One region of the Pseudomonas sp. GW821-FHT03C07 genome, then DNA from elsewhere that is predicted to be linked to it. Evidence: predicted binding sites of a transcription regulator. Region 1 holds the regulator's gene; the other holds the start of a gene.
The links. The regulator FliA, encoded in region 1, starts transcription of late flagellar genes. The targets are predictions, from matches to a motif close to CTAAAGTTTNNNNNNNNNNNGCCGNTAA.
Positions count from the first base shown of each region.

Region 2: the regulator FliA is predicted to act here: its motif matches at 1,464-1,491, upstream of AC07VG_RS01200 (methyl-accepting chemotaxis protein).

Region 1 is NZ_JBWKUQ010000003.1:100,084-105,329, reverse strand. Features, by position in the region: gene flhA (flagellar biosynthesis protein FlhA) at 1-586, shown strand, start outside; gene flhF (flagellar biosynthesis GTPase FlhF) at 598-1,926, shown strand; gene fleN (flagellar synthesis regulator FleN) at 2,048-2,881, shown strand; gene fliA (RNA polymerase sigma factor FliA) at 2,878-3,618, shown strand; gene AC07VG_RS06625 (chemotaxis response regulator CheY) at 3,791-4,162, shown strand; gene AC07VG_RS06620 (protein phosphatase CheZ) at 4,185-4,973, shown strand; gene AC07VG_RS06615 (chemotaxis protein CheA) at 4,988-5,246, shown strand, end outside.
Region 2 is NZ_JBWKUQ010000001.1:281,632-286,877, reverse strand. Features, by position in the region: gene AC07VG_RS01205 (HAD family hydrolase) at 137-1,417, shown strand; gene AC07VG_RS01200 (methyl-accepting chemotaxis protein) at 1,635-3,257, shown strand; gene AC07VG_RS01195 (cyclic di-GMP phosphodiesterase) at 3,309-4,553, shown strand; gene AC07VG_RS01190 (LysR family transcriptional regulator) at 4,557-5,246, opposite strand, start outside.

The sequences.
Region 1 (5,246 bases):
CGAGGAAGTCCAGCAACTCATGCAATTGCTGGCCAAGGGCTCGCCGAAGCTGGCCGAAGAGCTGGTGCCGGGGATCATTTCCCTGTCGCATCTGCTCAAGGTGCTGCAGGCCTTGCTCGCCGAACACGTGCCGGTCCGCGACATCCGCAGCATTGCCGAAGCGATCGCCAACAATGCCTCCAAGAGTCAAGATACTGCCGCTATGGTTGCCGCGGTTCGCGTCGGATTGTCCCGTGCAATCGTCCAAAGCATTGTGGGGCTTGAGTCCGAGCTGCCTGTGATCACCTTGGAGCCCAGGTTGGAACAGATATTGCTCAATAGTCTGCAGAAGGCCGGACAAGGCTCGGAAGAAGGCGTTCTTCTGGAACCGAGCATGGCCGAGAAACTCCAGCGTTCGCTGATCGACGCCGCCCAGCGCCAGGAAATGCAAGGGCAGCCGGTGATCCTGCTGGTAGCTGGACCGGTTCGCGCGATGCTTTCGCGGTTTGGACGACTGGCGGTGCCAAGTTTGCATGTCTTGGCCTACCAGGAAATTCCGGACAACAAGCAAGTGACCATCGTTGCGACAGTAGGGCCCAACGGCTGAGGTAGTGGGTTATGCAAGTTAAGCGTTTTTTCGCCGCCGATATGCGTCAGGCCATGAAGCTCGTGCGTGATGAGCTGGGCTCGGACGCGGCCATTATCGGCAACCGCCGGATTGCGGGCGGTGTCGAGCTGACGGCTGCCCTGGACTACAAGCTCTCGGCGCTGTCGCCGCGGGTGCCGAACATGGAGCTCGAAGACGAGCTGCGCAAGACCCAGTCGCGTATCGTCACCGCCCAGGCCGAACTGAGCTTGCGCAGTGACGGCGATACCGACAACGCAACCAATCGCCAACTGTTCGCCGGCCTGCCGCTGACCGCCGCCGAGCCGCTGATCGAACCGACTTTCGACGAGCCGCGGCGCCCGGCGCCAGCGCCTGTGGTGCACGCCCCGGCGGTGGACCAGCGGGTGTTCGACTCGATGCGTTCGGAACTCAACGGCCTGCGTGAGCTGCTGGAAGTCCAGCTGGGCTCCCTGGCCTGGAACCAGTTGCAAGGCCGTCAGCCGCAGCAGGCCAACCTCTGGCGCCGTCTGCAGCGCATCGGCCTGTCCGGGCCGCTGTCGCGCGACCTGCTGGAACTGGTTACCGGGATCGACGAGCCACGCCAGGCCTGGCGCATGCTGCTGGCGCACCTGGCGCGGATGATTGTCACACCCGAGATCGAGCCACTGGAAGAGGGCGGTGTGATTGCCATGGTCGGTCCTGCCGGCATGGGCAAGACCACCACGCTGGCCAAGCTGGCGGCGCGCTACGTGCTCAAGTACGGCGCGCAGAACATCGCGCTGGTGAGCATGGACAGCTTCCGCATCGGTGCCCAGGAGCAGCTCAAGACCCTGGGGCGGATCCTCAATGTCTCGGTGACCCATGTCGACCCGGGCCAGTCCCTGGCCCAGGCCCTCGATCCGCTGCTGCGCAAACGCGTGGTGCTGATCGATACCGCCGGCCTGCAGGCCAGCGACCCGGCGTTGCGCATGCAACTGGAAAGCCTGGCCGGACGCGGGATCAAGGCGAAGAATTATCTGGTCCTGGCTACCACCAGCCAGAAACAGGTGCTGACGGCCGCCTACCACAGCTATAAACGCTGCGGGCTGGCCGGTTGCATCCTGACTAAACTGGATGAAACGGCGAGCCTCGGCGAAGTGCTGAGCCTGGCTATCAGTCACGAACTGCCCGTGGCCTATCTGACCGACGGGCCGCGTATTCCGGATGATCTGCACCTGCCACGCCGGCATCAACTGGTGTCCAGGGCGGTCAGTGTGCAAATGCAGGAAGAACCCAGCGAGGAAGCCATGGCCGATATGTTCGCTGATATCTACCACAGCCCGTCGAAGCGGGTGGGCTGAGATGAGTATTCAGACGTTGCAAATTACCTACATCGATGGTCTGCCACGCATTGTTCCGACAAGTGAACGCGCAGCCACTTATGTGGCCTTCCGTCTAAGCAAGACAAGGTAAGAAGAGAACATGGGCAGCATGCATCCCGTACAGGTGATCGCGGTGACCGGCGGCAAAGGTGGCGTCGGGAAGACCAACGTGTCAGTGAATTTGTCCCTGGCGCTGGCTGAGCTTGGCCGGCGCGTCATGCTGCTGGATGCGGATCTGGGGCTGGCGAATGTCGACGTCCTGCTCGGCCTGACCCCCAAACGCACCCTGGCCGACGTGGTCGAGGGCCGCTGCGAACTGCGCGACGTACTGTTGCAAGGTCCGGGCGGGATTCGCATCGTGCCGGCGGCCTCGGGGACCCAGAGCATGGTGCACCTGAGCCCGGCGCAGCATGCCGGCCTGATCCAGGCATTCAGCGATATCGGCGACAACCTCGATGTGCTGGTGATCGACACGGCCGCGGGTATTGGCGAGTCGGTGGTCAGCTTCGTCCGCGCGGCCCAGGAAGTGTTGCTGGTGGTCTGCGACGAGCCGACCTCGATCACCGACGCCTACGCCTTGATCAAACTGCTCAACCGCGACTACGGCATGAACCGCTTCCGCGTACTGGCCAACATGGCCCAGAGCCCGCAGGAAGGCCGCAACCTGTTCGCCAAGTTGACCAAGGTCACGGATCGTTTCCTGGATGTGGCCCTACAATACGTCGGCGCCGTTCCTTATGACGAGTGTGTACGCAAGGCCGTGCAAAAGCAGCGCGCGGTCTATGAGGCATTTCCCCGTTCGAAATGCGCCTTGGCGTTCAAGGCAATCGCGCAGAAGGTCGACACCTGGCCGCTCCCTGCCAATCCTCGGGGGCACCTGGAGTTTTTCGTCGAGCGTCTGGTGCATCAAACGAGTGCGGGACCGGTTCTATGACTGCCAGTGGCTATCGCATGTATTCCAAGTCGTCACGTGACAGCCAGTATGAACTGATCGAGCGTTACGCACCTTTGGTCAAACGTATTGCCTATCACCTGCTGGCGCGACTGCCGGCCAGCGTTCAGGTCGAGGATCTGATCCAGGCCGGGATGATCGGTCTGCTGGAGGTCTCGACCAAGTACGACGCGAGCAAAGGTGCCAGTTTCGAGACCTATGCCGGCATCCGTATCCGCGGCGCGATGCTTGATGAAGTGCGCAAGGGTGACTGGGCACCGCGTTCGGTGCACCGCAATACACGCATGGTCAGTGACGCAATTCGTGCAATTGAAGCAAAAACCGGCCGTGACGCTAAAGATCACGAGGTTGCAGCCGAACTCCAATTGAGTCTCGACGATTATTACGGGATTTTGAACGATACCTTGGGCAGTCGCCTGTTCAGTTTCGACGACCTGTTGCAGGACGGCGAACATGAAGGGCTGCACGAGGACGGCGCGAGTGCTCATCTCGAACCGTCGCGCGATCTGGAAGATGAACGCTTCCAGGCGGCGCTGGCGGATGCGATTGCCAATTTGCCGGAGCGTGAGCGACTGGTGTTGGCGCTGTACTACGACGAAGAGCTGAACCTCAAGGAAATTGGTGAGGTGCTGGGGGTCAGCGAATCGCGAGTCAGCCAGTTACACAGCCAGTGCGCGGCCCGCTTGCGGGGGCGTTTGGGGGAGTGGCGAGCGCGTTGAAGGCAGTGCGGGAACACTGCGAACGAGACCGACATGGCGTTTGACGCCCTGTGGGAGACTCGGCCGGATGAGGTTTCCATGCAGTCGTTGAGTGCTGTGCCGAATTGATTGAACAGCGCGTCCAGGTGCTGAACGCGTTTAAGACTGCTTGGAGGTCGAATTGGACAAGAACATGAAAATCCTCATCGTTGACGATTTTTCAACGATGCGGCGGATCATCAAGAACCTGTTGCGTGACCTCGGGTTCACCAACACGGTTGAGGCGGACGACGGTACTACCGCGATTCCCGTCCTCAACAGCGGTAGCATCGACTTTCTGGTCACTGACTGGAACATGCCCGGCATGACCGGCATCGATCTGCTGCGCCACGTGCGTGCCGATGAAAAGCTCAAGCACCTGCCGGTGTTGATGGTCACGGCCGAAGCCAAGCGCGAGCAGATCATCGAAGCTGCCCAGGCCGGTGTAAACGGCTATGTGGTCAAACCATTCACGGCCCAGGCGTTGAAAGAGAAGATCGAGAAAATCTTCGAACGCATCGGCTGATGAAGTCCACCACGGGGGCGCTATGGAGCACAACGAATCTTCACTGGGTGATTTTGAACTAACCCTGAAAAAACATGCCCGCGAACTGGTCGACAGCCTTGAAAAAGGTCGATTTGGCGACGCGGTGCAAATGATCCATGAGCTGAATCAGACCCGTGACCGTGGCCTGTACCTGGAAGTCGGCAAGCTCACCCGCGAATTGCACAGCGCTATTGTCAACTTCCAGATCGACCCGCATATGCCGCAGGCCGAGGAAGTCTCGCAGATCACCGACGCCACCGAGCGCCTGTCCTATGTGGTCAGGCTGACGGAAGCCGCGGCCAACCGCACCATGGACCTGGTGGAGAGTGCGACCCCGAGGGTCACTGGCCTGAACGTGGAGGCCAAGGCCTTGGGCGCTGACTGGAGCCGTTTCATGCGGCGCGAAGTCGGTGCCCAGGAGTTTCGCGAGTTGGCGCGGCGGGTCGAGACGTTCCTGTCCCGCAGCGAGCAGGAAACCCGCGCGGTGTCGAGCGAGCTGAACGATATTCTGCTGGCCCAGGATTACCAGGACCTTACCGGTCAGGTGATCAAGCGCGTGACCCAAATGGTCACCGAAGTGGAAAGCAACCTGCTCAAACTGGTGCTGATGGCCAGCCAGGTCGACCGTTTTGCCGGTATCGAGCATGATCACGATGCCATCCTTGCCGAAAAAGATCCGCAAAATGAGTTGGCCAAGGGTGTAGGTCCGCAGATTCATGCCGATAAACGTGAAGACGTTATGTCCGGTCAGGACGATGTCGACGATTTGCTTTCCAGTCTTGGATTCTAGGAGCACCCAAACACATGAGCTTCGGCGCCGATGAAGAGATCCTTCAGGATTTTCTGGTTGAGGCCGGCGAGATTCTGGAGCAACTGTCCGAACAACTGGTCGAGCTGGAAAGCCGGCCTGATGATGCGGACCTGCTCAATGCAATCTTTCGCGGTTTTCACACTGTAAAAGGGGGCGCCGGCTTCCTCCAGCTCAACGAGCTGGTGGAGTGCTGTCACATCGCCGAGAACGTGTTCGACATCCTGCGCAAGGGTGAGCGACGTGTCGACTCGG
Region 2 (5,246 bases), on a different contig from region 1:
TTGTGGCATTGTTGTATTTATATGCATTTGGCGCTAGCCTCGTCGCCGGGCGGCCCGTCCCCTGCGCCCTTGTCTTGAAACACGCTCTCGCCGTCGCCCCGTTTGCGACCATTCTTCTAATTCCAGGAGTTATGCCATGCAGCGTCGCCAGTTTCTGAATACCCTTGCCGCCGTTTCCGTTGTCAGTCCCTTGTTGTTGAGTGGCCGCCTTGCCGAGGCCTCCACCGCCAAGGCCACGCCGAGCGCACTGGACCCGGCGCGCTGGTCGCCGTTGAACCAGAAGCGCCTGCAGGCGGTGCTCGACCAGCATGGCCTGAAGAGTGCGTCCTACCACCCGGACAAACGCCCGTACGCGGTGTTCGACTGGGACAACACCTGCATCATGAACGACTGCGAAGAGGCGCTGCTGGTCTACCAGATGAACCACTTGCAGTACAAACTCAACCCCGACGAGTTTGCCGCCGTGCTGCGCCAGGACGTGCCGAACGGTGCGTTTATGAAGGACTACCTGACGGTCGACGGCAAGCCAGTGAACATGGAAGACATCGCCGCCGACGTCGAAGCCGACTACCGCTGGTTGCACGCCAACTACCAGGGCCTGGCCGGCAGCAAGAGCCTGGAGGAAATCCAGGCCACCGATCAGTTCAAGGACTTCTTCACCAAGCTCTACTTCATGTATGACGCGATCTGCGACAGCTACCCGGTGGAGATCGGCTACAAGTGGATCATCTACTTCTACAAGAACATGAGCACCGCCGAGTTGCAGGCGATGGCCGAGGCCTCCAACAACCATGACCTGGGTGATGGCCTGCGCAAGGTCAGGTACGAGAGCCCGCGCAGCTTGCCGGGCAAGGCCGGGGTGGTCGCCGATACGCACTTCCACGGCATCCGTATCCACGAGGAAATCCGTGGCCTGATGCACACGCTGCGAGCCAACGGCATCGACGTCTATATCAGCACCGCGTCCATCGATGACGTGGTCCGGGTGTTCGCTGGCCATCCCAACTACGGTTATGGCGTACCGCCGGAAAACGTGATCGGCCTGCGCCTGGCGATGAAAGACGGCAAGTACGACAGCAGCTACCTGCCGGGCTGGCACTTCAACTACGGCCCGGGCAAGACCGTCGGGATCAAGAACGTGCTGGTGGCGAAGAAGGGCTATGGCCCGGTGCTGGTGGCTGGCGACAGCGACGGCGATGCCTGGATGCTGCGTGACTTCAAGGACACCGCCGTGGGCGTGATTGTCAACCGCATGAAAAAGGGCGAGATCGGTGCCGACAGCCAGAAGGCCGCCGAGCAGTTGGGCAAGGCGGACGCCCGTTTCGTCCTGCAGGGGCGCGACGAACAGACCGGCCTGATGATTCCGGATGAGAAGTCGATCAAGTACGGCAAGACCGAGCGCAAGCTGCTGGCGTAAGTCTGTCGGCTCGCGGGTGGCGCCAGGCTGCCCGTGAGTCGCGGTAATAAAGGTTTTCGCCCAAAGGCCTGTTGATACAACTGGCACGTCATATCGAGCGCCAGCCAAGGTGACCCGAACGCTGAAACCGCTCCTTTGCAAGGGACGTACTACACTGCTGGAGTGATTGGCGTCCCCGCAAGCGAACGTTCACGCAGCCTGGCCTCGGAGTGGTTTCATGAAGACAAGGAACATCAGGTTGACCCTCAGATCGGCCCTCGCTTTCGGGCTGATCTGCCTGTTGCTGATCAGCCTCGGAGTGACCTCGCTGTATCGGATGAAAGAAATCCACGACGCGTCTCTGAGGCTGCAAACGGACTGGCTGCCGAGTGTGCGTCAGGCCGGTCGCATTCAAGATGCGGGGCAACTCTACCGGCTCGATGCCCGTCGCTTTGTCATGGATGAAGAGCGCCAAAGCAAAAGCTCCCTGGACAAACTGCAGGCGCTGAAAGTCGTCCTGAGCCAGGAAACCGAAAAATATGCTTCGCGGGTTTCCAGTCCCGAAGAAAAACAGCTTTATGATCAGGTGATCAGTGATGTGCGCAATTACCAGGACCTGATCGATCGACTGGTGAGCATGAGTTCGGCCGCATCCTTCGAGAGCATGACCCACTTCATTCGTGACACCACCAGTGACGCGGCGAAGAAGTTGCAAGCTTCGATTCAAGCGCTGATCCGCCTCAACGAGGAGGGGGCCGAGCATTCGGGGCAGCTGTCAAACACCAGCTATGACAGCGCGCTCTTGCTGACACTGATATTCATGGTGCTGGCCCTGGTGATCAGTTGTGCCGTGGCGCTGCTGTTTACCCGCAGTATCGCGCAGCCGATCAATGCCCTGCGTCTGTCGATGCAGAAGATCGCCGACGGTGACCTGAAGAGCAAGGTGGAGGTCAGCGGGCGGGATGAAATCACCGACCTGCAGACGGTCGCCGCCGCCATGCGTTCGAGTCTCAAGAACACCATCGAACATATCTCCGACTCGTCCCGACAGCTGGCCTCGGCGGCTGAGCAGATGAGCGCGATTACCCATGAGTCGACGAAGGGTATTCAAAAGCAGAGCGTTGAAACCGACCAGGCCGCCACCGCGGTCAACCAGATGACCGCCGCGGTCGAGGAAGTGGCCAGAAATGCCGTTGCGGCTTCACAGTCCACCCAGGCCTCGGAAAGCTCGGCACGGATCGTCCAGGATCGAGTCGATGAAACCATCGGCTCCATTGAGCGCTTGAGCAGCCGTGTCGAACAGACCAAAACCGATATAGAAGGTCTGGCCGGACAGGCCCTGCATATTGCCAAGGTGCTCGACGTGATTGGCGCCATCGCCGAGCAGACCAACCTGCTGGCGTTGAACGCCGCCATCGAAGCCGCCCGGGCTGGCGAGCAGGGCCGTGGCTTTGCGGTGGTCGCGGACGAGGTACGTGCCCTGGCCCATCGGACCCAGCAGTCGACCCAGGAAATCGAGCAGATGGTCAAGGGTATCCAGCTCGACTCGAAGAAGGCCGTGGAGTCGATGAACCACAGCAGCGAAGAAACCCGGGTGACCCGTTCACTGGCCCACGAGACGGGCCTGGCAATCAAGGAGGTGACCCTGTCGATCTCGCATATCAATGAAAAGAACCTGCTGATCGCCACGGCTTCCGAGCAACAGGCGCAGGTGTCCAGGTCAGTTGACCGTAACCTGATGAGTATTCGTGATCTTTCCATTCAAAGCTCGTCGGCCGCCAGCCAGACGTCGATCGCCAGTGGCGAGCTGTCGAAACTGGCGGGAAGCCTGAATCACCTGATCGCGCGGTTTTCGCTGTAGCCGGACCTCCAGCGAGGTGCTCCAGCGTGATAAGAAACCAGGATGTTCGTCATGCTAAGACAGATACAGGTGAGCGAGCTTCGTGTCGGTATGTATGTGCAATCCTTTTGCGGCTCCTGGATGGATCACCCATTCTGGCGCAGTCACTTTCTGCTCGATAACGAAGAGGATCTGCAGAAGATCCGTAGCTCCGGCCTCGCCGCGCTCTGGATAGATACCAGCAAGGGGCTGGATCTCCAGGCCGAGGAGCTGGCTTCGGCGGCGGCATCGGCGCTCGAACCGCTGGTCATTCCTGCACAGGAGCGTCCACGCAATCGCCCGCGGATCGCCATGAGCGATGAAGTGATCCACGCATTGAGCTTGTGCGCGCGGACCAAGGTCGCGGTGCTGAGCCTGTTCAGCGATCTGCGAATGGGCCGGGCGGTTGATCCCGAGCAGGTTACCCAACTGATCGCCGATATCTCGGATTCGCTGATCCGTCACCCCGATGCATTGATCAGCCTGGCCCGGCTCAAGACCAGTGATGAGTACACCTATATGCATTCAGTGGCGGTATGCGCGCTGATGATGAGCCTGGCCTACCGCCTGAACCTGCCCGCAGGCCTGGTGAAAGAAGCCGGTATGGCGGGCATCCTGCATGAAGTGGGCAAGATGATGCTGCCGGCGCAGTTGCTCAATAAAACCTTGCCGCTCACGGAGGCCGAGTTCGAGAGCCTGCGCCGACATCCCGAGATCGGCGCGAAGCTGCTGCTCGACACCCGTCATTTCAGTCCGCGGGTGGTGGATGTCTGCCTGCATCATCACGAGAGAGTCGATGGCAGCGGTTATCCGCACAAGCTCTGCGGGACGCAGATCAGCCTGTTTTCGCGGATGGCCGCGGTGTGTGACAGCTATGACTCGGTGACCTCCGAGCGACATGGCAAGCAGGCCTGGACGGCGGCCGAGGCGATTCGGAAAATGGCCGATTGGAAAGGTCAGTTCGATGAGCAGGTCTTCCATGCCTTTGTCCGCTGCATCGGAATCTATCCGGTGGGTGCCCTGGTGCTGTTGCACAGCGGTCGTCTGGGGATCGTCATGGAGCAGCATGAGCAGTCATTGCTGACGCCCCGGGTGAAGGTGTTTTACTCCTCGAAACTGCGCATGCCCATCACCCAGAGTGTCATCGATCTTGCCGTTGCCAGCGAACAGGACTCGATCACCAGCCTGGAGTCGGTCAATAAGTGGGGGTTCAAGCACCTGGACGAGCTGTGGTCGGGCATTTCCATTGGCAAGCAGTCGATCTTCAATACCGCCTAGCGCTCAGGCCGTTGCGCCCACCGCCAGTGCCTTGACCAGGAACTCGATAAAGGCCCGGGTCTTCTGCGGCACCCGGCGCGACGAGGGGTAGACCGCGTTGATGCTGATCGCCGGGGCCTTCCATTCGCACAGCAGCGGGACCAGGGTGCCGGCAGCCAGGGCATCCTCGACGATAAAATCGGGCAGCAGGGCGATGCCCATGCCGGCTTGCGCCGCCTGAGCCAGCAGGTCGCCGTTGTTGGCGTGCAGCGGCCCGGTGACATTGACTCGCAGGGTTTCCTTGCCATTGCTCAGTTGCAGACTGACACCACTTTGCAGGTAGCCGTAGTTCAGGAATTGATGGCTGGTCAGGTCCTTCGGTGTCTGGGGTATGCCGGCCCGCGCCAGATAGGCCGGCGAGGCCACCATGATCCGTGGCGCGGGGGCGAGCAAACGGGCGACCAGGGAAGAGTCCGGCAGGCTGGCGATGCGCAGGGTGACATCGAAGCCGCCGCGCACCGGGTCGACTTGCTGGTCGCTGAGCACCAGTTGCAGTTCCACGTTCGGATGCTGCTGGTGGAACAGCGGAATCAGCGGTCCCAGCCGTCGCAGTCCGAAGGACATGGGCGCATTGACCCGCAGCACGCCGCGCAGCTCGCCGACGCCATCGCGGGCCCGTTGTTCGGTTTCGTCCAGGGATGCCAGCAGCTCGCG